Regions from separate parts of the Kineococcus gurbantunggutensis genome, predicted to be linked through region 1. Evidence: predicted binding sites of a transcription regulator. Region 1 holds the regulator's gene; the other holds the start of a gene.

Evidence for each region. The regulator LexA, encoded in region 1, represses DNA repair genes until DNA is damaged. The targets are predictions, from matches to a motif close to TCGAACANNTGTTCGA.
Region 2: a site for LexA is predicted at 5,371-5,386, ahead of ruvA (Holliday junction branch migration protein RuvA). Genes of this name have one in related genera too.

The regions. Positions count from the first base shown of each region.
Region 1 covers NZ_JBJLSG010000098.1:4,623-16,419, reverse strand. Annotated here, with positions in the region: gene ACRYR7_RS16970 (pilus assembly protein CpaE) at 1-225, shown strand, start outside; gene ACRYR7_RS16965 (proteasome assembly chaperone family protein) at 299-1,204, opposite strand; gene nrdR (transcriptional regulator NrdR) at 1,249-1,749, opposite strand; gene ACRYR7_RS16955 (LysM peptidoglycan-binding domain-containing protein) at 1,942-2,409, opposite strand; gene lexA (transcriptional repressor LexA) at 2,705-3,451, shown strand; gene ACRYR7_RS16945 (aspartate/glutamate racemase family protein) at 3,474-4,142, opposite strand; gene ACRYR7_RS16940 (ATP-dependent DNA helicase) at 4,205-6,262, opposite strand; gene hflX (GTPase HflX) at 6,384-7,979, opposite strand; gene ACRYR7_RS16930 (class I SAM-dependent methyltransferase) at 8,094-8,750, shown strand; gene dapF (diaminopimelate epimerase) at 8,773-9,741, opposite strand; gene miaA (tRNA (adenosine(37)-N6)-dimethylallyltransferase MiaA) at 9,738-10,727, opposite strand; gene ACRYR7_RS16915 (antitoxin) at 10,794-11,108, shown strand; gene ACRYR7_RS16910 (hypothetical protein) at 11,152-11,301, shown strand; gene miaB (tRNA (N6-isopentenyl adenosine(37)-C2)-methylthiotransferase MiaB) at 11,374-11,797, opposite strand, start outside.
Region 2 covers NZ_JBJLSG010000006.1:20,505-32,301, reverse strand. Annotated here, with positions in the region: gene pdxS (pyridoxal 5'-phosphate synthase lyase subunit PdxS) at 1-691, shown strand, start outside; gene ACRYR7_RS01830 (NUDIX hydrolase) at 696-1,244, shown strand; gene pdxT (pyridoxal 5'-phosphate synthase glutaminase subunit PdxT) at 1,273-1,947, shown strand; gene ACRYR7_RS01820 (YebC/PmpR family DNA-binding transcriptional regulator) at 1,981-2,742, shown strand; gene ruvC (crossover junction endodeoxyribonuclease RuvC) at 2,837-3,427, shown strand; gene ACRYR7_RS01810 (hypothetical protein) at 3,490-4,530, opposite strand; gene ACRYR7_RS01805 (dienelactone hydrolase family protein) at 4,597-5,301, opposite strand; gene ruvA (Holliday junction branch migration protein RuvA) at 5,421-6,032, shown strand; gene ruvB (Holliday junction branch migration DNA helicase RuvB) at 6,052-7,122, shown strand; gene yajC (preprotein translocase subunit YajC) at 7,345-7,728, shown strand; gene secD (protein translocase subunit SecD) at 7,885-9,969, shown strand; gene secF (protein translocase subunit SecF) at 9,969-10,985, shown strand; gene ACRYR7_RS01775 (adenine phosphoribosyltransferase) at 10,982-11,539, shown strand; gene ACRYR7_RS01770 (RelA/SpoT family protein) at 11,628-11,797, shown strand, end outside.

The DNA of each region.
Region 1 (11,797 bases):
GAGCACCAGCTGCGCGAGCTGCTGGGCGAGCGCTTCACCCGCCTGGAGCGCCGCGACGTCGGCGACGGCGTCGTGCACCGGGTGCTGCTGCTCGACGAGCACGGCGCCGACGCCTTCGAGGCGCCCGACGCCGCCGACGCGTACGCGCAGGCGCTGCTGCACCACCTGTCGGGGGCCCGGGGCGGCAGCTCCGGCACCGCCGGGACCACCGCCGCCGCCACCTGAGGGCGGGCGCGCCCCAGCCGTGCCGGGCCGGCCGCGCCGGGCTCGACCCGCGCCGGCTCAGCCGGTGCCGGGCTCAGTCGGTGCCGGGCTCCTCCTCGCGCCGGGCCAGGAAGCGCTCGAACTCCTCCCCCAGCTCGTCCGCGGTCGGCAGGAAGGCCCCGGCCGCGCCGGTGCCGCTGCCCTCGTCGCCGCGGGCGTCGTACTGCTCCTCCAGCGCCCGCACCACGGCCGCGGCCTCCGGGGAGTCGGCCACCTGCGCGTCGACCTCCACGCGCGTGGCCGAGGCGGCCTCCAGCAGGCTCGTCACCGGCAGCGACAGGCCCGTCGCGCCCGCCAGGGTGCGCACCAGCACCGCGGCGGCGTCGGGGTAGTCGTTGCCGGCCAGGTAGTGCGGCACGTGCGCCAGCACCGAGAGCACGTCCCGGCCGGCCTGCGCACCGCGCAGGGCCAGCAGCGCCGCCGCGTGCCCGGGCACCTGCGCCTCCACGTCCCAGGTGCGGTACCCCTCCAGCAGCTCCGGGCGGCTGGCGCTGGCGGTGACCCCGCTGGGGCGGGTGTGCGGCACCGCCGTCGGCGCGGCGCTGAGGGTCGTCACCAGGCCCACGCCCAGGCGGTCGGCGAGCTGCCACACCGCGCGGCTGAAGCGCTCCCACTGCACGTCCGGCTCGGGGCCGCTCAGCAGCAGCACCCCGGCGCCCTCGGCGTCGCGCAGCACCTCCACCGTCAGCGCGGGGGCGTCGAAGTCCTCCCAGCGGTCGCCGGCGAAGGTCATGGTGGGCCGGCGCGCCCGGTAGTCGTGGAGCTGGTCGACGTCGAAGGTGGCGACCAGCTCGCGCTCGCACACGTCGCGCAGGTGCGCCACGGCCAGGCGCACGGCGGCGCCGGCGTCGATGAAGCCCGACAGGGCGACGACGAGGTGGGGCTCCACCAGCACCGGCGGTTGCCCCTCGAGGGTGTACAGCGACCCGGGATCCAGCATGGGCCCATTCTCGCCCGGCGCCGCCCGGGCGCCGGGGGCGCCCCTCAGGCGGGGGCGGCGGCCGCGGCCGGCCCGCCGGCGCGGCCGGCCAGCTCGGCGGCGCGCTCGGCGCGCAGCTGACCGATGGCCGCCTCGAAGTCGGCCAGCGAGTCGAACGCCTGGTACACCGAGGCGAAGCGCAGGTAGGCGACCTCGTCGAGCTCGCGCAGGAACGGCAGGGTGGCCAGGCCCACCTGGTGCGCGTCGACCTCGGCGGCGCCCTGGGCGCGGATCGCCTCCTCCACGCGGTGCGCGAGCAGGGCGATGTCGTCCTCGCTCACCGGGCGCCCCTGGCACGCCTTGCGCACGCCGGAGGCGATCTTCGCGCGGCTGAAGGGCTCGCTGGCGCCGGAGCGCTTGACCACGGACAGGCTCGCGGTCTCCAGGGTGGTGAAGCGCTTGGAGCAGTTCGGGCACTGGCGGCGGCGGCGGATGCTGCTGCCGTCCTCCGTCGTCCGCGAATCGACCACGCGCGAGTCCGCGTGCCGGCAGAACGGGCAGTGCACCCCAGCTTCCTCCCACGCAGCGCCGGCGCCGGCGCCGCCCGCACCGCACCCGCTCCGGGCGGCCGGCGCGGGAGCCGGGGACGGCCCGGACTCCTGATCGTCAGGTGACGGTACGTCGCCGGTGTCGGCGTCGGCAAGCCGCGCTGCGCGGCCGGGGACGCCGCGCGCGCCGCGCACCGCCCGCCGCCGGGCTCAGCGCTCGCCGGGCAGGAGCAGGCGCTGCCCGGCGAGCAGCGCCTGGGTGGCCAGGCCGTTGGCCTCGGCGATGTCGGCGGCGACCTCGCGCCAGTCCTGCCCCGGCGCCAGCTCGGCGGCGATGCCGGAGAGGGTCTGGCCGGGCAGCACGGTGACCACCCGCGGGCCCGCGCCGGGCGCGCGCTCGGCGGCGGCCGGCCCCCCGGCCGCGCCGGCCACCGCCAGCACCACGCCGGTGAGCACGCCGGCCGCGGTGCACGTCAGGGCCAGGCGGCCGCGCCGGGTCAGGCGCAGCCGCGCGGGCGCGGCCGGGCCGTGCGCCGCGCGCACCGGCGGGCGGGCCGCGGCCCGTCGGGCGGGGGCGGTGCCGCGGCGGGCGGGACGGGCGGCGCGCGCCGGGAGCGCCGCGGCCGGCAGGCGCACCGGCGAGCGGCGAGGGAGGGGGGCGAGGGCGGTGCTGCTCACGGGGAGGACCTCCGGCTCGGGAGCCGGTTCGAACGGGTGTTCGAGCCGGCGGGGCTGTTCTACCACCGGCCCGCCGGTGGCCGCGAGCCCCGCCGCGGGGGTCGCGGGGGGCGCGGGCCCCGCCCGGCGGGGGGGTGCGGGGCGCACGCTGCCACCCGCCGCCGACACGCGGGCCGTCCCCGGCGCGCCGGCGGGCGCCGCGCCGCTTCGAACACGTGTTTGAGGTGCCGCCCGCCCGCCGGTAGCGTGATCGCAGCCGCGCGACGCCGCGGCGGCGGGACGACGGGAGTGGGACGTGACCGACGCGCTGGACGGGACCGGACGGGACGAGCGCGGCGCGGCGGGTGCCCCGGCGCAGCCGCTGCCCGCCGGCACCCCGGGCCGCCCGGGGCTGACCGCGCGCCAGCGCGGCGTCCTGGAGACGATCCGCGAGGCGGTGGAGCGGCGCGGCTACCCGCCCAGCATGCGCGAGATCGGCCAGGCCGTCGGGCTGACCAGCCCCAGCAGCGTCGCCCACCAGGTCAAGACGCTGGAGCGCCTGGGCTACCTGCGCAAGGACCCGCGCCGCCCGCGCACCCTGGAGGTCGTCGCCCCCGGGCCGGTGCACGCCGCGGCGGGCGGCGACGGGGCGGGCGCGGACGAGGCGGGCGGGGTGGACGAGCGCCCCGCCGTGGCGTACGTGCCCGTGGTCGGGCGCATCGCCGCCGGCGCCCCCCTGCTGGCCGAGCAGGTCGTCGAGGAGGTCCTGCCGCTGCCGGCGCAGCTGGTGGGCGGCGGGCAGCACTTCGTGCTGCGCGTGGTCGGGGACTCCATGGTCGACGCCGCCATCTGCGACGGCGACTGGGTCGTGGTGCGCCAGCAGCCCACGGCCGAGAACGGCGACGTGGTGGCCGCCATGATCGACGGCGAGGCCACGGTGAAGGTGCTGCAGCGCAGGGACGGGCACGTGCGGCTGCTGCCGCGCAACGACCTGTACGAGCCCCTGGACGGCGACGAGGCCACCGTCCTGGGCCGGGTGACGGCGGTGCTGCGCAGCCTGTAGCGGCGGCGCGCGCCGGGCGGCGTCAGCGCCCGACGGGCACCACGAGCTCCACGGCGGCCTCCACGGCCAGCCGCGGGGAGGTCAGCACCGGCACGTGCAGGTCCCGCAGCAGCGGGGCCGCACCCACCATGCTGGCCTGGGCCAGGACGACGACGTCCACCGCCGGCTCGACGGCGCGCACGCCGCGGCGCACCGCGTCGGCCACGGCGGCGGAGTAGGTGACCAGGTCGCCGGACTCGAAGGCGCCCCAGGTGCCCGGGCAGTGCACGTCCACCAGCTCCACGGTGCGCCCGGCGGCCGCGGCCGCCTCCCGCAGCAGGGGGGCCAGGGTGGCCGCCGCCTCGGTCAGCGAGCTGACCAGCGCGATGCGCCGACCGGCCAGCACGGCGGCCTCGGCCATCGGCCGGTCCACGCGCAGCACGCGCAGGCCGGCCTCCGCCCCGACGCGCTCGGCCTCCGGGCCGGTCTCGGAGCAGGTGACCACCACCACGTCGGCGCCCTCGGCGACCAGGCGCCGCAGGCGGTCGGCGACGGCCCCGCGCACGGCCGCGGCGCCGCGGGCGCGCGCCGCGGCGAGCAGCCCGGTGTCCACCAGGTGCCGGTCGGTGACGGTCTCGTCCCGCTGGTGCAGGAGGTCGCGGAAGGTGCGGACGTGCGCGTCCGCGGTGTGCAGGAAGCCGACGGTGGCCACCGGGTGAGGATGCCAGGTGCCCGGCCCCGCGTCAGCAGGTGCGCCCCGACCGGTGCGGGCGCTCACCCGCCCGGCGCAGACGCCGCGGCGTCCAGGCGGGCCAGCGCCTGGCGGGCCGTCTCCGGCGAGGTGGTCGCCCAGAACCCGGGCAGGCTCTCGCGCAGGAAGCCGCCGTAGCGGGCGGTGGCCAGGCGGGGGTCCAGCACGGCGACCACGCCGCGGTCGCCCGTGGCGCGCACGAGCCGGCCGGCGCCCTGGGCCAGGCGCACCGCCGCGTGGGCCGCCGAGACGCTCAGGAAGCCGTTGCCGCCGGCGGCGTCCACGGCGCGCGCCCGCGCCGCCATGAGCGGGTCGTCCGGGCGCGGGAAGGGAATGCGGTCGATGACGACGAGCTGGCAGCTGGGCCCGGGCACGTCCACGCCCTGCCACAGCGACATGGTGCCGAACAGGGAGGTGGCCGCCTCGTCGGCGAAGCGCCGCACCAGCCGCGGCAGCCGGTCGTCGCCCTGGCACAGCACGGTGCGCCCGGTGCGCTCGCGCACGCCCGCGGCGGCCTCCTCGGCGGCGCGCCGGGAGGAGAACAGCCCCAGGGTGCGCCCGCCGGCGGCCTCCAGCAGGGCGGCGAGCTCGTCGAGGACCGCGTCGGGCAGGCCGGCGCGCCCCGGCGGGGGCAGGTGGCGGGCGACGTAGAGGATGCCCTGGCGGGCGTAGTCGAAGGGGCTGCCCACGTCCACGCCGGTCCACGGCGCCTCGTCGCGCGTGGCCGAGCGCAGCCCGAAGGAGCGTGCCACCGGCTCGAAGGAGCCGCCCAGGGTCAGGGTGGCGGAGGTGGCGACCACGGTGCGGTCGGTGAACAGCCGCTCGCGCAGCAGCCCGGCCACGGACAGCGGCGCCACGTGCAGGGAGGGGGCGCGCCCGCCCGGGCCGGCGGCGCTGACCCACGCGACGTCGTGCTCGGAGTCCGCCGCGAGGCGCTCGGCGACCGCGAAGACCTCCTGCACGGCCGCGCGCGCCAGGTGCCGGGAGCCGCGGGCCTCGGCGTCCTCCTCCTTGGCGGCGCCCTCGGTGGCGGTGCGCAGGTCGGTCAGCGCGGTGCGGGCGGCGTCGCGCACGGCCGCGACGGCGTCGGACAGCGCCGCCGGCCGGCGCTCCAGCCTGCCGGGGGCGGCGTCCTCCAGCGCGGCCTCCAGGGCGGCGCCGGCGTCCTCCAGGGCGTCGCTGACCAGGCCGGCGGAGCGGCGCAGGCGCCGCGCGGCGGCGCCCACCACGCCCGCGGACAGCTCCGCGGTGGCCACCGCCGTGAGCCGGTCGGCGAGCTCGTGGGCCTCGTCGACGACGAGGAGGTCGTGCTCGGGCAGCAGCTGGCCGGACCCCTCCAGCGCGTCGATGGCCGTCATGGCGTGGTTGGTGACCACGACGTCGACCTCGCGGGCGCGGGCGCGCACCCGCTCGGAGAAGCACGCGTCGGCGACGGGGCAGCGCTGCGCGCCCAGGCACTCGCGCGCCGAGACCGACACCTGCCGCCAGGCGCGGTCGCTGACGCCGGGGTCGAGCTCGTCGCGGTCCCCGGTGCGGGTGGTACCGGCCCACTCGCGCAGCCGCACGACCTCCCGGCCCAGCCGGCCGGCGTCACCGGCGCCGGTGTCGCCCGCGGGCGCCGCCACGTCGAACAGGGCGGCCTCCTCCTCGGGGAAGCCGCCGTCGAGCTTGTTGCGGCACAGGTAGTTGGCCCGGCCCTTGAGCAGCTCCCAGGTGGGCTCGCGGCCCAGCGCGGGGGCCAGGGCGCGGGCCAGGCGGGGCAGGTCGCGGTCGACGACCTGCGCCTGCAGCGCGATCGTGGCGGTGGTGACGACCGCGCGGCTGCCGCGGTGCACGGCGTGGGCCACCGCCGGCACGAGGTACGCCACGGACTTGCCGGTGCCGGTGCCGGCCTGCACGAGCAGGTGCCTGCGGGCGCGCACCGCGTCGGTGACGGCCTGCGCCATCCGCTCCTGGCCCTCGCGCCGCTGACCGCCGAGCTCGCGCACCACCACGTCGAGGAGGTCGGCGGCCTCGCGGCCGTCGACCTCCTCGCGCTGCGGGTGCTGCTCGTGGACCTGCTCGGTGCTGGGCGCGCTCACCGCACCATCCTCGCCGACACCTCCGACGTGCCCCGACGGCGTCCACAGCGCCCGCCCGGGTGCGCCGGGCGGGCGGTGGTGCGGGGCGGGCGCGGCGCGAGAGCGCGCCGCGCCCGCCGCCTCAGGCGCCGGCGGCGCTGAGGCGGAAGGGCTCCAGCTCGGCCGCCAGGCGCGGGCGGACCCGCGCCAGCATCCGGGTGCCGGTCCCGGTGTGCTCCTCGGAGAGGACCTGACCGGTGGTGTGCACCCGGTGGACCAGCTCGCCGCGGTCGTAGGGCACGCACACCTCCAGCTCCACGTCCGGCACGGGCAGCAGCTCGGCCATCCGCTCGCGCAGCTGCTCCACGCCCTCGCCGGTGCGCGCGGAGACCACGACGGCGCCGCGCTCGCGGGCCAGCAGCCGCTGCAGCACCTCCGGGTCGGCGACGTCGGCCTTGTTGATCGCCACCAGCTCGGGCACCCGGTGCGCCTCGACCTCGGCCAGGACGGAGCGCACGGCGGCGAGCTGCCCCTCGGGGTCGGGGTGCGAGCCGTCCACGACGTGCAGGACGAGGTCGGCCTCGGCGACCTCCTCCAGGGTGGAGCGGAACGCCTCCACCAGCTGGTGCGGCAGCTGGCGCACGAACCCGACCGTGTCGGTCAGGGTGTACGGGCGCCCCTCGGGCGTCTGGGCGCGCCGGACGGTGGGGTCCAGCGTGGCGAACAGCGCGTCCTCCACGAGCACGCCCGCCCCGGTGAGGCGGTTGAGCAGCGAGGACTTGCCCGCGTTGGTGTACCCGGCGATGGACACCGACGGCACCGCGCGCGCCACCCGCAGGGAGCGCTTGGCGTCGCGGGCCGTGCCCATGCCGCGGATCTCCCGGCGCAGCTTGGCCATGCGGGAGCGGATGCGGCGGCGGTCCAGCTCGATCTTCGTCTCACCGGGGCCGCGCGAGCCGATCCCGGCACCGCCGGCGACGCGGCCGCCGGCCTGGCGGGACATCGACTCGCCCCAGCCGCGCAGGCGCGGCAGCAGGTACTCGAGCTGGGCCAGCTCCACCTGCGCCTTGCCCTCGCGGCTCTTGGCGTGCTGGGCGAAGATGTCGAGGATCACGGCCGTGCGGTCGACGACCTTGACCTTGACGATGTCCTCCAGCCCGCGGCGCTGGGAGGCGGACAGCTCCCCGTCGCACACGACGGTGTCCGCGCCCTCGGCCGCCACCAGCTCGGCCAGGGCCTCGGCCTTGCCGGCGCCGAGGTAGCTGGCCGGGTCGGGGGTGGAGCGGCGCTGCAGGACGCCCGCCAGGACGTCGGAGCCCGCGGTCGCGGCGAGGGCGGACAGCTCCTGCAGGGAGACCTCCGCCTCCTGGCGGGTGGAGTCGGCGCTGGACCAGACCCCGGCCAGGACGACGCGCTCCAGGCGCAGCTGCCGGTACTCGACCTCGGTGACGTCGGCGAGCTCGGTGGACAGGCCGGCGGCGCGGCGCAGGGCGCGGCGGTCGGCCAGGTCGAGCTGGTCGCCGTCGACGTCGCGGGCCCCGGGGCCGTCCGCCCCGTGCTCACCGGTGGGGGCCGCGCCGTCGTGCCCGGCGAGGATGCGGGCCAGCGCGCGGTCGAACTCGGCGTCGCGGTCCGCCTCGCGGGCGCCGTCCAGCACGGGCTCGTGCTGCTCGGGGCGCTCGCTGTCCTGCGACGACGACGTCGCGGACGGCCGGACCGGCGAAGAGCGGTGGTTCATGGACCTCCCAGGTCGTGCTGCCCCTCAGGGGTTGAGGGGACCAGCATCCCGTCCAACGCCCCGCCGGTCCACGGGATTCCGCCCGGCGCGCCTCGCGGGCCTACCCTGACCGGCGTGGTGAGCACCCGGGTGGACGGCGAGCAGGCGGGCGGGGGCACCGGGGAGCACTACTTCACGGCGCGCCCGGCGGCACCGGACGAGCGGCGCGAGGTCGAGGTCGAGCTGGCCGGGCGGCGGGTGTCGGTGCAGACCGCGCGCGGGGTGTTCAGCGCCGAGCGCCTGGACCCGGGCACCTCGGTGCTGCTGCCGCTGGTGCCGCGGGACCCGGCGGCCGGGGGCGACGTGCTGGACCTGGGCTGCGGCTGGGGCCCGGTGGCGCTGACGCTGGGGCTGCTCCAGCCGCGCCGGCGGGTGTGGGCCGTCGACGTCAACGAGCGGGCGCTGGACCTGGCCCGGCGCAACGCCCAGCGCCTGGGCGTGGACGTGCGCGCGTGCCTGCCGGACGAGGTGCCCGCCGACGTGGCGTTCGCGCAGCTGTGGTCCAACCCGCCGATCCGGGTGGGCAAGGACGCGCTGCACGCGCTGCTGCTGCGCTGGCTGCCGCGCCTGGCGCCGGGGGGCGAGGCGCACCTGGTGGTGCAGAAGAACCTGGGCGCGGACTCGCTGCACCGCTGGCTGGACGCGCAGCTGCCCGCCGTCCTGCCGGGGGCGGCGACCGCGCGCACGGCCTCCTCGAAGGGCTTCCGGGTCCTCACCGTCCGGCGCGGCTGAGCGCCCCGCGCGCGCGGGGCGCTCAGGCGGGCACGGGCTCGGCCAGCAGCGCCGGGGAGAGGGTGCCGGTGGCCACCAGCACCGCCGGCCCGGTGAGCCACACGGTGCCCGCGGACAGGCTGGAGCCCTCGCCCACGGTGACGACGACCTCCCCGCCGGGCACCTCCACCCGCCACACGTCCGGGGAGCCGGCCCCGGCCCACGCGCGGGTGGCCAGCGCGGCCGCGCACGCGCCGGTGCCGCAGGAGCGGGTCTCCCCCACCCCGCGCTCGTGCACGCGCATGCGCACGTCGCCCACGTCGGCGACGTGGTCGCCGGTGACGTCCACGGCCAGCAGCGGCACGACCAGCTCGACGTTGGTGCCGTGCGGGGGCGCCGGGTCCACCTGCGGGGCGTGCGCGAGGTCGGCGGCGTCCAGCTCGGCCGGCTCGGCGAGCGCGACGACGGTGTGCGGGTTGCCCAGGTCCAGCGACAGCGCCGGGCGGACCACGCCGTCCAGGCCGGCGACGGCGACGAGGGCGTCGGAGCCGTCCGCCAGCGCCCGCTCCCCGCCGCTCAGGCGCCAGGGGCCCATGTCGGCGGTCCAGCGCCCGTCGGGCTCGCGGCGCAGGCGCTTGAGCCCGGCGCGGGTGCCCACGGCGAACCAGCGGCCGTCGCCGGCCTCGGCGGGCAGGTGCCCCTCGCGCAGGAGCAGCTCGGCGAAGACGCGCACCCCGTTGCCGCACATCTCGGCGACCGAGCCGTCGGCGTTGCGGTAGTCCATGAACCACTCGGCCTCGGCGGCGAGGGCGGCGCCCTCGGGCAGGGCCGCGCAGCGCACGGCGCGGATCAGCCCGTCCGCGCCGATGCCGGCGCGCCGGTCGCACAGCCGCGCCACGAGCGCGGGCGAGGGGTCCCAGGCGCCCTCGGGGTCCGCGACGAGCACGAAGTCGTTCTCGGTGCCGTGGCCCTTGGTGAAGGCGACCGCGCCGGGGGTGCTCAGGCTGCTCACGCGGCCGACTCTACGGCCAGCAGCTCCAGCACCCGCCGGGCCAGCTCCTCGGGGTCGGAGCCGTCGGGGGCCTCCACCCAGCGCACCCGCTCGTCGCGGCGGAACCACGACTCCTGCTTGCGCGCGAAGCGCCGGGTCAGGCGCGCGGTGAGCTCGGCGGCCTCGGCCTCGGTGGTGGTGCCGTCGAGGGCGTCGAGGACCTGCGCGTAGCCCAGCGCGCGCGGGGCGGTCAGCCCCTCGCGCAGCCCGGCGGCCTCCAGCCGGCGCACCTCCTGCACCAGGCCCTCGTCCCACATGCGGCGCACGCGGGCGTCGATGCGGGCGTCGAGCTGCTCGCGCGGCACGCTCAGGCCCACCTGCACGGCGGGGCGCACGTAGCGCTGCTCGGGCAGCGAGGCGGCGAAGGGCAGGCCGGTGACCTCGCCGACCTCCAGGGCGCGCACGACCCGCCGGCCGTTGGAGGGCAGGATGCGCCGCGCCGCCTCCGGGTCGCGCTCGGCGAGCTCGGCGTGCAGGCGCTGCGGCCCCACCTCGGCCAGGCGCGCCTCCCAGCGCGAGCGCACGGCGGGGTCGGTGCCGGGGAAGCGCATGTCGTCCAGGGCCGCGCGCACGTAGAGCCCGGAGCCGCCCACGAGCAGCGGCGTGCGGCCGCGGGCGGCCACCGCGTCGAGGGCGGCGCGGGCGTGCCGCTGGTAGGTGGCCACGTCCGCGGCCTGCGTGACGTCCAGGACGTCGAGCAGGTGGTGCGGCACGCCGCGCCGCTGCGCCTCGCCGAGCTTGGCGGTGCCGACGTCCATGCCGCGGTACAGCTGCATGGCGTCGGCGTTGACGACCTCCGCGCCGATCCCGCCGGGGCCGGGCAGCAGGTGCGCCAGCGCCACGGCCACGTCGGACTTGCCGGAGGCGGTGGGCCCGACCACGGCGACCACGGGCGCGGCGGGGAGGGCGGGCGCTACGGTGCCCTGCGGTGATCTCGACTGGCCCACGCGCAGATGGTGGCAGACAGTGGGACCCGCACGGACGCGAGCACCGGAGGAGGAGCCGTGGGCACCATGAAGTTCCTGGGGCTGAAGCTGGACGAGGCCGTGGAGCAGGCGCGGGTGGCCGCCGAGCAGGCCCGCACCCGGGCCGGGCAGTTCGCCGGCCAGCACTCGCAGCAGGCCGAGGGCGTGCTGCGCAAGGCCACCACGTTCGTCAACGAGCGCACCGAGGGCCGCTACGCCGGCCCGCTGGAGCGGGCGTCGAAGGTGGCGCAGAGCGGCTGGGAGCGCGCCGCGGGCGTGCGCCCGGGCTTCGAGGGCTGGGGCACGCCGATGCGCGGGGGCACCCGCACCGACGGCACGCCGATGTCCGGTCCCGCGCGCTGAGGGACGTCCGGGACGAGGGGCCCGGCACGACGAGGAGGACGAGATGACGATCCCCACCCCACCGCCGAGCACGCCGCAGCCGCCGAGCCCGGTGCCGCAGCCGGGCTCGCCGGGCGAGCCGCCGCTGCCGGACCCGGGCCCGGTGCCCGGCCCGGACCCGCAGCCGGGACCGGCGGCTCCCCCGCCGATGTGAGACCGGCGCGCACGAGGGCCCCGCACCGCCACGGTGCGGGGCCCTCGCGCGTGCGGGCGGGGGCGGCGGGCCTCAGCGGCGCCGGATCGTGGGCAGGCCCAGCCCCACGGGGCGCGGGCCGGCGGGCGCGGCCGGCTCGGGCCGCGCCTGGCGGGCCTGCCAGGCGTCGCCGGCGCGGGTGCGGCGCACCGCGAAGGCGTCGGTGGCGTCGGCCTCGAGGTAGTGCGGCGCGCCGCGGCTGATCGTCACGGTCGCCACGTCCCCCGGACGCGGCGCCTGCGCGCCCTCGGGCAGCGAGAAGTGCACCAGCCGGTTGTCCGGGGCGCGCCCGGACAGCCGCCGCGTGGCGGCGTCCTTGCGGCCCTCGCCCTCGGCGACGAGCACGTCGAGGGTGCGCCCGACCTGGGCGCGGTTCTCGGCGTAGGCGATCTCGTCCTGCAGCGCGGTCAGGCGCTCGTAGCGCTCCTGCACCACGGCCTTGGGCACCTGGTCGCCC
Region 2 (11,797 bases), on a different contig from region 1:
CATGGTGCAGTCGATCGTCGACGCGGTCTCCATCCCGGTGATGGCCAAGGCGCGCATCGGCCACTTCGTCGAGGCGCAGGTGCTGCAGTCCCTGGGCGTGGACTACGTCGACGAGTCCGAGGTCCTCACCCCCGCCGACTACGCGCACCACATCGACAAGCACGCCTTCACCGTGCCGTTCGTGTGCGGGGCCACCAACCTCGGCGAGGCGCTGCGGCGCATCACCGAGGGCGCGGCGATGATCCGCTCCAAGGGCGAGGCCGGCACCGGCGACGTCTCCAACGCGGTCACGCACATGCGCACCATCCGCGCCGAGATCAACCGGCTGCGCTCGATGGCCCCGGACGAGCTGTACGTGGCCGCCAAGGAGCTCGCCGCCCCCTACGAGCTGGTCCGCGAGGTCGCCGAGAAGGGGAAGCTGCCCGTCGTGCTGTTCACCGCCGGCGGCATCGCCACCCCGGCCGACGCGGCGATGATGATGCAGCTGGGCGCCGAGGGCGTCTTCGTCGGCTCGGGCATCTTCAAGTCCGGCGACCCCGTCAAGCGCGCCGAGGCCATCGTGAAGGCCACGACCTTCCACGACGACCCCGACATGATCGCCAAGGTCTCCCGCGGGCTGGGCGAGGCCATGGTCGGTCTGAACGTCGAGGCGATCCCGGAGCCGCACCGCCTGGCCACCCGCGGCTGGTGACCCGCTGACCGAGCACGACCCGCTGGGGCCCGAGTGGGGCACCGACCCCGACGGGACCCGTACCCGCAGCGCGGCCCGCGTCGTCGTCCTCGACGGCGCGGACCGCGTCCTGCTGGTGCGCGGCACCGACCCCACCGCCCCCGGCCGGGCGTGGTGGTTCACCGTGGGCGGCGGGCGCGCCGCGGGGGAGCCGGCCCGCGAGGCCGCCGCCCGCGAGCTGCTGGAGGAGACCGGCATGGTCGTCGCCCCCGCCGACCTGACCGGCCCGGTGTGGGTGCGCACCGCCGACTTCCCCTACCTGGGGCAGCCCTGCCGCCAGCACGAGGAGTTCTTCGTGCACCGCCCGGACGCCCCGGCGCAGCTGTCGCGCGAGCGGTGGACGCCCCTGGAGCTGGCCACCCTGACCGACGTGCGCTGGTGGACCCCGGAGGAGCTGGCCGGCACCGCCGAGACCGTGTACCCCGCCGGGCTGGCGGGGCTGCTGGCCGAGCTGCTGGCCGAGCTGCCCGCACCGCCCGGGCGCTGGGCGGGCCCACCCCGGCGCATCGGCTGAGCCGCGCGGCCCTACCCTCGCCCCCGTGGTGCGCGACGAGCCCGTGATCGGTGTGCTGGCCCTGCAGGGCGACGTGCGCGAGCACGTGGCGGCCCTGACGGCCGGCGGGGCGCGCGCGGTGACGGTGCGCCGCGAGGGCGAGCTGGACGCGGTGGACGGCCTGGTGCTGCCCGGCGGGGAGTCCACCACCATCGACCGCCTGCTGCGCGCCTTCGAGCTGCACGGGCCGCTGCGCGAGCGCATCGCGCAGGGGCTGCCCGTGTACGGCTCGTGCGCGGGCATGATCCTGCTGGCCGACCGCGTCCTGGACGGCGCGGCGGACCAGCGCACCCTCGGCGGTCTGGACGTCACCGTGCGCCGCAACGCCTTCGGCCGGCAGGTGCAGAGCTGGGAGGAGGACCTGCCCGTCGAGGGCGTCACCGGCGACGGCGGGCCCGTGCGGGCCGTCTTCATCCGCGCCCCCTGGGTGGAGGAGGCCGGTGAGGGCGTGCGGGTCCTCGCCCGCGTGGGCTCCGGCCCGGCCGCGGGTAGGATCGTCGCAGTGCGTTCCGGCGATCTGCTGGCGACGTCGTTCCACCCGGAGATCACCGGGGACGACCGGGTGCACCGCTACTTCGTGGAGCTCGTGCGAGACCGGCTCCGCGGACGGGGGCACGAGGAGCGGCGCGGCTTGGGGTCGGCGGGCAGCCCACGGGGCAGTTGACGAGTCAGCGAGCGAACGGCGGAGGGAACAGCAATGTCCGGCCACTCCAAGTGGGCGACGACCAAGCACAAGAAGGCCGTCGTCGACGCCAAGCGCGCCAAGAGCTTCGCTCGGCTGATCAAGAACATCGAGGTCGCGGCCCGCACCGGCGGGGGTGACCCGGCGGGCAACCCCACGCTCTACGACGCCATCCAGAAGGCGAAGAAGACCTCCGTGCCCGCGGACAACATCGAGCGCGCCGTCAAGCGCGGCTCGGGCGCCGAGGCCGGCGGGGCCGACTGGCAGACGATCATGTACGAGGGCTACGGCCCCAACGGCGTGGCGCTGCTCATCGAGTGCCTCACCGACAACAAGAACCGCGCGGCCATGGAGGTGCGCACGGCCATGACCCGCAACGGCGGGTCCATGGCCGACCCGGGCAGCGTGGCGTACATGTTCAGCCGCAAGGGCGTCGTCGTCATCGGCAAGGAGGGCACCGGCCTCACCGAGGACGACGTCCTGACCGCCGTCCTGGAGGCCGGGGCCGAGGAGGTCACCGACCAGGGCGACACCTTCGAGGTCGTGTGCGAGCCGACCGACCTGGTGGCCGTGCGCGAGGCGCTGCAGGCCGCCGGCATCGACTACGACTCCGCCGACGCCAGCTTCGTGCCCAGCGTGCAGGTGCCCCTGGACGCCGAGGGCGCCGCGAAGGTCTTCCGGCTCGTCGACGCCCTCGACGACTGCGACGACGTGCAGAACGTCTTCGCCAACTACGACGTCTCCGACGACGTCATGGCCGCCCTCGAGGACGCCTGAGCGGCACCGCCGCCCGCTGAGCGCGCCGGGCCCCGCCCGGCGCGCGCGGCCCGCTGCCACGGCCCCCGCCCCGCACCGTGCGAGGGTGGGGGCCGTGCGCGTCCTCGCCGTCGACCCAGGTCTCACCCGCTGCGGGCTGGGGGTGGTGGAGTCCCCCGGCGCGGGGGGCCGGCGCGTGCGCATGGTCGCCGTCGGGGTGGTGCGCACCCCGGCCGACGAGCCGGTGCCCGCCCGCCTGCTCGCCGTGGCCGAGGGGCTGGAGCGCTGGCTGGACGAGCACGAGCCGGACGTGGTGGCCGTGGAGCGGGTCTTCGCCCAGGCCAACGTGCGCTCGGTGATGGGCACCGCCCAGGCCGCGGGCCTGGTGATGGTCGCCGCCGCCCGGCGCGGGCTGCCGGTGGCGATGCACACCCCCAGCGAGGTCAAGGCCGCCGTCACCGGCTCGGGCCGCGCCGACAAGGAGCAGGTGACCGCGATGGTCACGCGCATCCTGGGCCTGGACGCCCCGCCCCGGCCCGCCGACGCCGCCGACGCCCTCGCGCTGGCGCTGTGCCACCTGTGGCGCGGCGCGGGCACCACGCGCCTGGAGGCCGCCGCGCACGCCGCCCTGGTCACCGGGCGCCGCAACTCCTACGCGGAGGCGGCGCGGGCAGCGGCCCGGCGCCCGGTGGGCCGCCCGCGCTGAGGCGCGGCCCGGCCCACCGGCGGTCAGCCCCGGCGGTCAGCCCCGGCGGTCAGCCCCGGCGGTCAGCCCCGGCGGTGCGGCAGCGTCGCCGCCAGGGTCAGCGCCAGCGCCACGGCGTCCTCGGCGAGCGCGGCCTCCACGTCCGGCACGCGCTGCCCGGCCCAGGCGCGCCACGCCGCCCCGGCGTGCGAGCCCGCCAGGGCCCCGGCCGCACCGGCCAGGGCGGGCAGCAGCGTGCGCGCGTGCTCGCGGCGGGCCAGCACCGCGCCCCCCGCGAAGCCGGAGACCAGCCGCGCCGGCAGGCCGGCGGCGCTGAGCCGGCTGGGGGTGGAGGGCAGCTTGTCGGCGACGAGCTCCCCGCCCAGGGCCAGGGTGCTGAGCACCGCGGCGGGCGCCCCGCCGGGCAGCGCGCGGGTCCCGGCGGACAGCAGCGCCGGGCCGGCCAGGCCCAGGGTGCTGCGCCCGCCGGCGGCCACGCCCAGCAGCGCGCTGCGCACCACCAGGCCCGCCGAAGCGCGCGAGGGCGTCCGCGCGCCCCGCGGGCCGACGCGCCCGCCGTGACCGCCGAGGGAGGGCAGGTCCACGATCGTCGCGCGCTCGTGCGCGGCCGGCGGGTCCAGCGCGCGCAGCGCCGCGTGCGTGGTCAGCCCGTACGCCAGGTGCGGCAGCGCGTCGGAGACCCAGTCCTGCGCCGTCCAGGTGCGCAGGTCCGTCACGCCGAGGGCGTGCGCGGGCAGGTCGCTGGCCGCCATGGCCAGCGCGCCGGTGACGACGCCGCCCAGCCCGGCGGGCATGCGCAGCCCGGCGGCGCGGGTCAGGCCCACCAGCTTGCCCACGCCCACCCCGGCCGCGTAGCCGGACAGGGCGCCCAGGGCGGTGGTGCGGTGCTCGAGCTCGGCGCCGCGGCCGCCGACCGGGCGGCCCAGCCGCTCGGCCAGCGCGGTCGCCGTCCGCTCGGGCACGGTGCTCGGCGCCCGGCCGCGCACGGCCATGTCGCCGTAGGTGACGGCGTTCAGGACGGTGGTGCCGGCGGCACCGGCCACGGCGCCGGCGAGGACCGTGTGGACCGGGCGGCGCGGGCGCGGGGAGCGTGTTCGGGTCACCGCGCCACTGTCCTGCCGTCCCGGGCGCTCGGCCACTCGGCGGCCGGGCCCGGGACGGCGCGGGGGTCAGCGCACGTGCTCGCGCAGGAACGCGGTGGTGCGCCCCCAGGCCAGCTCGGCGGACTCGCGGCGGTAGTTGGGCCGCTCGTCGTTGTAGAAGGCGTGCGGGGCCGGGTACACCTCGAAGCGGGCGTCCACCCCGGCCTGCTCGCGCAGGCGCTGCTCGGTGGCGCGCACGGCGTCCAGGGGCACGGAGGCGTCCTCCTCGCCGAAGTGGCCCAGCACCGCGGCCCGCACCCCGGAGAAGTCGGTGTCCGGGCCGGGCACGCCGTACCAGGGCACGGCCGCGCCGATCCGCTCGCCCTGCTGCGCCGCGAGCGTCAGCACGAACGCCCCGCCCATGCAGAAGCCGACGGCGCCGACGGTGGAGGAGGTGGTCTCCGGCCGCTGCAGCAGGTACGTCACCGCGCCGGCGAGGTCGCGGGCGGCGCGCTCGGGGGGCAGCTCGACGAGGAAGCGCCGGGCCTCCTCGGAGTCGTGGGTGGTGCGCCCGCCGTACAGGTCGGGGGCCAGGGCGACGAAGCCCTCGGCGGCGAGGCGGTCGACGATGCCGGCGACGTGGTCGGTCAGGCCCCACCACTCCTGCACGACGACGACGCCGGGACCGCTGCCGGAGTCCGGCACCCGCAGGTAGCCGTGCGCGTGCCCGCTCTCGGAGGCGGAGTCGAAGGTGACGTTCTGACGGGGGTTGGCGTGCTGCTCGTGGCTCACGGCACCCGATCGTGCCCGGTGCCGCCGCGCGCCGCGCGGGGGGTGTCGCCGCCCCTGGTTAGCCTTCGCTCGTACAGGTGTTCGCGCGGGCTGCGTCCCGCGCCGGGGCTGGAGGTCGTGTGATCGCGTCGGTGCGCGGGCGGGTGCTCGCGGTGCGGCTGGACTCGGCGGTCGTCGAGGTCGGCGGGGTGGGGCTGCTCGTGCACGCCGCCCCCGCCACCCTGGCGGCGCTGCGCGTCGGCGAGGAGGGCTCGCTGGCCACGAGCACGGTGGTGCGCGAGGACTCCCTGACGCTGTTCGGGTTCGCCGACGCCGACGAGCGCGAGGTCTTCGAGGTCCTGCAGACCGTCTCCGGCGTGGGCCCGCGCCTGGCGCTGGCGATGCTGGCGGTGCACCGCCCCGACGGCCTGCGCGCCGCCGTGGCCGCCGAGGACCACGCGGCGCTGGTGCGGGTGCCGGGCATCGGCAAGAAGGGCGCGCAGCGCATCTGCCTGGAGCTGGGGGACCGGCTGGGGCCGCCGCTCGGCGCGCCGGGGGCCCCGCCCGCCGCGGCGCCCGCGGCCGACGACGACGCCCGCCGCCGGCAGGTCGTCGACGCCCTGGTCGGGCTGGGCTACCCGCTCAAGCAGGCCGGGGACGCCGTGGACGCGGTGGTGGAGCAGGACGCGGACGGCACCCCGGACGTGCCGGCCGTGCTGCGGGCGGCGCTGCGCCACCTGTCGGGACGCTGAGGGGGAGGGGGAGGGGCACGTGAGCGAGCGGATCGTCACCCAGGGGGCCGACGAGGGCGAGCGCGCCGCCGAGTCGGCGCTGCGCCCGCACGGGCTGGACGAGTTCGTCGGCCAGAAGGTGGTGCGCGAGCAGCTGTCCCTGGTGCTCGACGCGGCCAGGGCGCGCGGCGGCACCAGCGACCACGTCCTGTTCTCCGGCCCGCCCGGCCTGGGCAAGACGACCCTGGCGATGATCGTCGCCTCGGAGATGGGCGCGCCGCTGCGCCAGTCCAGCGGCCCGGCGATCCAGCACGCCGGGGACCTCGCCGCCGTGCTCAGCTCCCTGGACGAGGGCGAGGTGCTCTTCCTCGACGAGATCCACCGCATGGCGCGCCCGGCGGAGGAGATGCTCTACATGGCCATGGAGGACTACCGCGTCGACGTCGTCGTCGGCAAGGGGCCCGGGGCCACCGCCATCCCGCTGGAGCTGCCGCGGTTCACCCTCGTGGGCGCCACCACCCGCGCCGGCCTGCTGCCGGCGCCCCTGCGCGACCGCTTCGGCTTCACCGGCTACCTGGACTTCTACACCCCCGAGGAGCTGGTGCAGGTGCTGCGCCGCTCGGCCGCGCTGCTGGGGGTGCAGCTGACCGCGGAGGGCGCCGCCGAGATCGGCCGGCGCTCGCGCGGCACCCCGCGCATCGCCAACCGCCTGCTGCGGCGGGTGCGCGACTGGGCGCAGGTGCGCGGCTCGGGGCTGGTGGACCGCCACGCGGCGCGCGCCGCGCTGGAGGTGTACGAGGTCGACGAGCGAGGCCTGGACCGGCTGGACCGGTCGGTGCTGGACGCGCTGTGCCGCCGCTTCGGCGGCGGGCCGGTGGGCCTGTCGACGCTGGCGGTCGTGGTGGGCGAGGAGGCCGAGACCGTCGAGACGGTCGCCGAGCCCTTCCTGGTGCGCGAGGGGCTGCTGGGGCGCACCCCGCGCGGGCGGGTGGCGCTGCCGGAGACGTGGGCGCACCTGGGGCTGACCCCGCCGCGCGACGCGCCCTGGCAGCTGCCGCCGGAGCCGGAGGGGGCCGGCGCCGACCCCGCCGAGGGTCCCGGGACGGTCTGAGGCCGACCGCCGGATCGGCCCGCGGATCGACCGCGGGACCGGCCGCGTCGCTGTCCAGGGCCGTCCGGGTGACCCGTCTAGACTGCGCGGGCGGGTCGGGCGACCGGCGCCGGCCGGGGCGAGGAACCCGCGGCGGGTGCCTGCCGTTGGCCCGCCGTGCCGGCACGAGGCCGGCGCGGGCGCCGGTGAGCCGTCGAACCCACCGGTGCGGAGAGGGATGTCGTGGGTGGTGGCGGCGGTAGCCAGCTGATCTTCCTGGTGCTGATGATCGCCCTGCTGGTCTTCATGTTCAGCCGGACGCGCAAGCAGCAGCGGGCGCAGCTGGAGATGCAGAGCAGCGTCGGGCCGGGCGCGGAGGTCATGACGTCCTCGGGGACCTACGGGACGGTCGTCGCCGTCGACGGCGACGTGGTGACCCTGGAGATCGCCCCGGGCGTGCGCACCCGCTGGGCGCGCCGCGCCGTGGCCCGCGTCGTGACCCCGGCGCTCGCCGGTGCCGACGGGGCGCCGGGCGCGACCGCCGCCGGTCAGGCCGGCGGCCTGGACCTGCGCAAGGACGTCGCCGAGGGCGACGGCCCCGCGGACGGCGGTGCGCCGCGGCCCTGAGGCTCCGTCCGCCGATCCCCCGTCCCCGTGCACAGCGGTGACTGGTAAGACGGCACCTGTCCACGAAGAGTGACAAGCTTGCGTCCACCGGGTGACGACCGTCACCCGGTGAGCGCCGTCCCGAGGTACCCAGTGTCCAACGACAGGCCCCCGCGCGTGCGCCGAGGCGCACCCATCCGCCGACCCCGCCCCGGCCGCTTCCTGGTCCTGCTGGTCCTGCTGACCGCGCTCGTCTTCGGCGCCGTCGGCGCCGGCTCGATCTGGGGGGCCGCGCGGTGGGCGCCGGGTCTGGCCCTCGACCTCGAGGGCGGCACCCAGGTGGTGCTCACCCCGCGCGCCGTCGGCGGCGGCGAGGTCGACAGCGAGCAGGTGCAGCGCGCCGCGAACATCATCCGCCAGCGCGTCGACGCCACCGGGCTGTCCGAGTCGCAGGTGCAGGTGCAGGGCGGGCAGAACATCTCGGTGTCCATCCCCGGGCAGGCCAGCCGCGAACAGCTCGACCTCATCGCCCGCTCCGCGCAGCTGCGCATGCGCGTGGTGCTCTTCGCCGAGCCGGTCGCCCCGCCCGCCGCCCCGGCGCCCACGGGCGCCCCCACCGACGGCGCGACGCCCACCGACGGGGCCACGCCCACCGACGGCGCGACGCCCGCCCCGACCGACGGCGCCGCCCCGACCGACGGCGCCGCCCCCGCCGACGGCGCGACGGCCTCCCCGGCGGCGACCCCCGAGCCCACGCAGAGCGCCGACGGCGCCGCCGCGCCGGCGGCCCTGCAGCAGGCCGGCGCCGTCCCGACGGAGACCACCGCGCCCGCGGAGACCGCCGCGCCCGCGGAGACCGCCGCGCCCGCGGACCCGGCGGTGCCGGCGGAGCCCGCCGCGCCGGCCACCCCGCCCTCGCTGGCCGACATCGCCACCCCGGCGCCCACCCCGGGCCCGGGCCAGCCGAGCCAGACGCCCAGCCCGGCCCCGACCGACGCCAGCGACGACGCCTGGCTGTCCAGCCCCGGCCTGGTGGAGGTGTTCCAGAACCTGGACTGCACCGACCCGGCCCAGCGCACCGGCGGCCTCGTCGACGACCCGGCCCTGCCGCTGGTCACCTGCAGCCAGGACGGCACCGAGAAGTACGTGCTCGGCCCGGCCGAGCTCGAGGGCACCCAGCTGACCAACGCCACCGCGGCCCAGGCGCGCAACTCGCAGGGCTACGCGACCGGCGGCTGGACCGTGCAGCTGTCCTTCAACGCCAGCGGCGACGACGCCTTCGAGGCGCTCACCGCGCGCATCTCGCAGCTGAGCGACCCCAAGAACCGCTTCGCCGCCGTCCTGGACGGCCTCGTCGTCACCGCCCCGGTGGTCAGCCAGACCATCGCCACCGACCCGGAGATCACCGGCAACTTCACGCAGGCCAGTGCCGACGCGCTGGCGCAGCAGCTGAAGTTCGGCGCCCTGCCGCTGTCGTTCGTGCCGCAGACCGAGGACCAGATCTCCGCCACCCTGGGCGAGGACCAGCTGCGCAACGGCCTCATCGCGGGCCTGGTCGGCCTGGTGCTCGTCGTGGCGTACTCGTTCGTGCAGTACCGCGGCCTGGCGCTGGTGACCGTCGGCAGCCTGCTGCTGGCGGCCGCGCTGAACTACGGCGTGCTGCTGCTGCTGAGCTGGCTGCAGGGCTTCCGCCTGAGCCTGGCCGGCGTCGCCGGTCTCATCGTCGCGATCGGCACCACCGCCGACTCGTTCATCATCTACTTCGAGCGCGTGCGCGACGAGATCCGCGACGGGCGCATCCTCACCTCCGCCGTGGAGGCCGGCTGGCACCGGGCGCGGCGCACGATCCTCATCTCCGACGCGGTGACGCTGTTGTCGGCGGTCGTGCTGTTCGTCCTGGCCACCGGCAACGTGCGCGGCTTCGCCTACACCCTGGGCATCAGCACGCTCGTCGACGTGGTCGTGGTCATGCTGTTCACCCACCCGGTGGTCGCGCTGCTGGCGCGCACGAAGTTCTTCGGCGGCGGGCACAAGTGGTCCGGCTTCGACCCCGAGCACCTCGGCTCGGTCGTGGCGCGCCACGCGCTGCACAGCGGGGTGCGCCGCCCGACGGTCGCCGAGCGGCGCGCCGCGGAGCGCGCCGCCGGCGGGACCGGTGCGGGTGCGGACGGCGCGGACGGCGGCACCGCCGCGGACCGCGCGGACGGGGAGCAGGCGCGCACCGGCGGGGCCGGTGCGGCGGACGACAGGAGCGACGCCTGATGGGCATGGCAGCACTGGGCAACCGGCTCTACACCGGTGAGTCCTCCTACGACTTCGTCGGCAAGCGCAAGCTGTGGTTCCTCATCGCCCTGGCCTGCGTGGTGGTCTCCGCGCTGCTGCTGGTCAAGCCGGGCCTGACCTTCGGCATCGAGTTCGAGGGCGGCTCGCAGTTCCGGGTGACCGGCTCCACCGACCAGGAGGCGGCCCGCGAGGCCGTCGAGTCGGTCGTGCCGGGCGCGGTGCCCGAGGTGACGCAGGTCGGCGGCAACGGCGTGCGCGTGCAGACCGAGACGCTGAGCACCGCCCAGCTCGACGAGATCCGCCAGTCCCTGGCCGAGCGGACCGGCGTGCCGCTGGAGAGCGTCACGTCCTCCACCGTCGGGCCCAGCTGGGGCGCGGACGTGACGAACAAGGCGCTCACCGCGCTGGTGATCTTCTTCGTCCTCGTCTCGGTCATCATGGCGCTGTACTTCCGCACGTGGACGATGGCGCTGGCCGCGATGGCCGCCCTCGTGCACGACCTCGTCATCACCGTCGGGGTGTACGCCCTCGTCGGCTTCGAGGTGACGCCGGCGACGGTCATCGGGTTCCTGACGATCCTGGGGTACTCCCTCTACGACACCGTCGTGGTCTTCGACAAGGTGCGCGAGAACACCACCGAGGCGTTCACCAAGCGCGACCGCTCCTTCGCGCAGGCCGCCAACCTCGCGGTCAACCAGACCGTCGTGCGCTCCGTGAACACCACGGTCGTGGCGCTGCTGCCGGTCGCGGCGATCCTCTTCATCGGCGACCTGCTGCTGGGCGCGGGCACGCTGCGCGACATCAGCCTGGCGCTGTTCGTCGGCACCCTGGTCGGCGCGTACTCCTCGATCTTCGTGGCGACGCCGCTGCTGGTGGCGCTGCGCTCGCGCGAGGCGGGCGTGCGCGCCCTGGACGCCGAGGTGCGCGAGCGGGCCGCGGGCACCGCGCCCGCCGGCGGGGCCACGGCCGCCTCCGCGGCCGGGGGAGCCGCGTGAGCGGGCCGCAGCCGGTGGTGCCCGACGCCGGGGCGGTCTCCGCTCTGGTGGACGCGGGGCTGCGCACCGTGGCGGACTTCCCCCGCCCGGGCGTGCAGTTCAAGGACATCACGCCCCTGCTGGCCGACGCCGCCGCCTTCGCGGCGGTGGTGGCCGCCCTGGGCGGCCTCGCGCGCGCGGTGGGCGCCGAGGCCGTGGCCGGCGTCGAGGCGCGCGGCTTCATGCTCGCCGCTCCCGTGGCCGAGCGGTGCGGGCTGGCGTTCTGGCCGGTGCGCAAGGCCGGCAAGCTGCCCGGCCCGGTCCTGCGCCGCGAGTACGCGCTGGAGTACGGCACCGCGGCGGTCGAGCTGCGCGGCGACCTGGTGCGCCCGGGGCAGCGGGTCCTCGTCCTCGACGACGTGCTGGCCACCGGCGGGACCGCGCGGGCCGCGTGCGAGCTGGTCGAGGAGGCCGGGGCGCACGTGGCGGCCGTGGCGGTGCTGCTGGAGCTGGCCGAGCTGGGCGGGCGCGCGCAGCTCGGCGACCGCCCCGTGGTCGCCCTGCGCACCTCCTGAGGCGCCGCGCGCCCCCGGCGCGCCCCGCCGCGTCACCGCGCGGGGCCGCGGGCTCCTAGACTGGGCCTCCGCGGACGGGAGGAACGCCATGGCGGACGGCACGGGCACTGAGGGCCGAGCGGTGGAGACGCGCCCGGCGGTGCCCGACGGTGCCGCCGACGCCCTCCCCGGCGCGCAACCGAGCGCCGCGCCCGCTCCCTCGTCGGTCCTGCCCGCCCCGGGCGCCGGCTCGCACCCGGCCCCGGTCAGCCGGCCCGC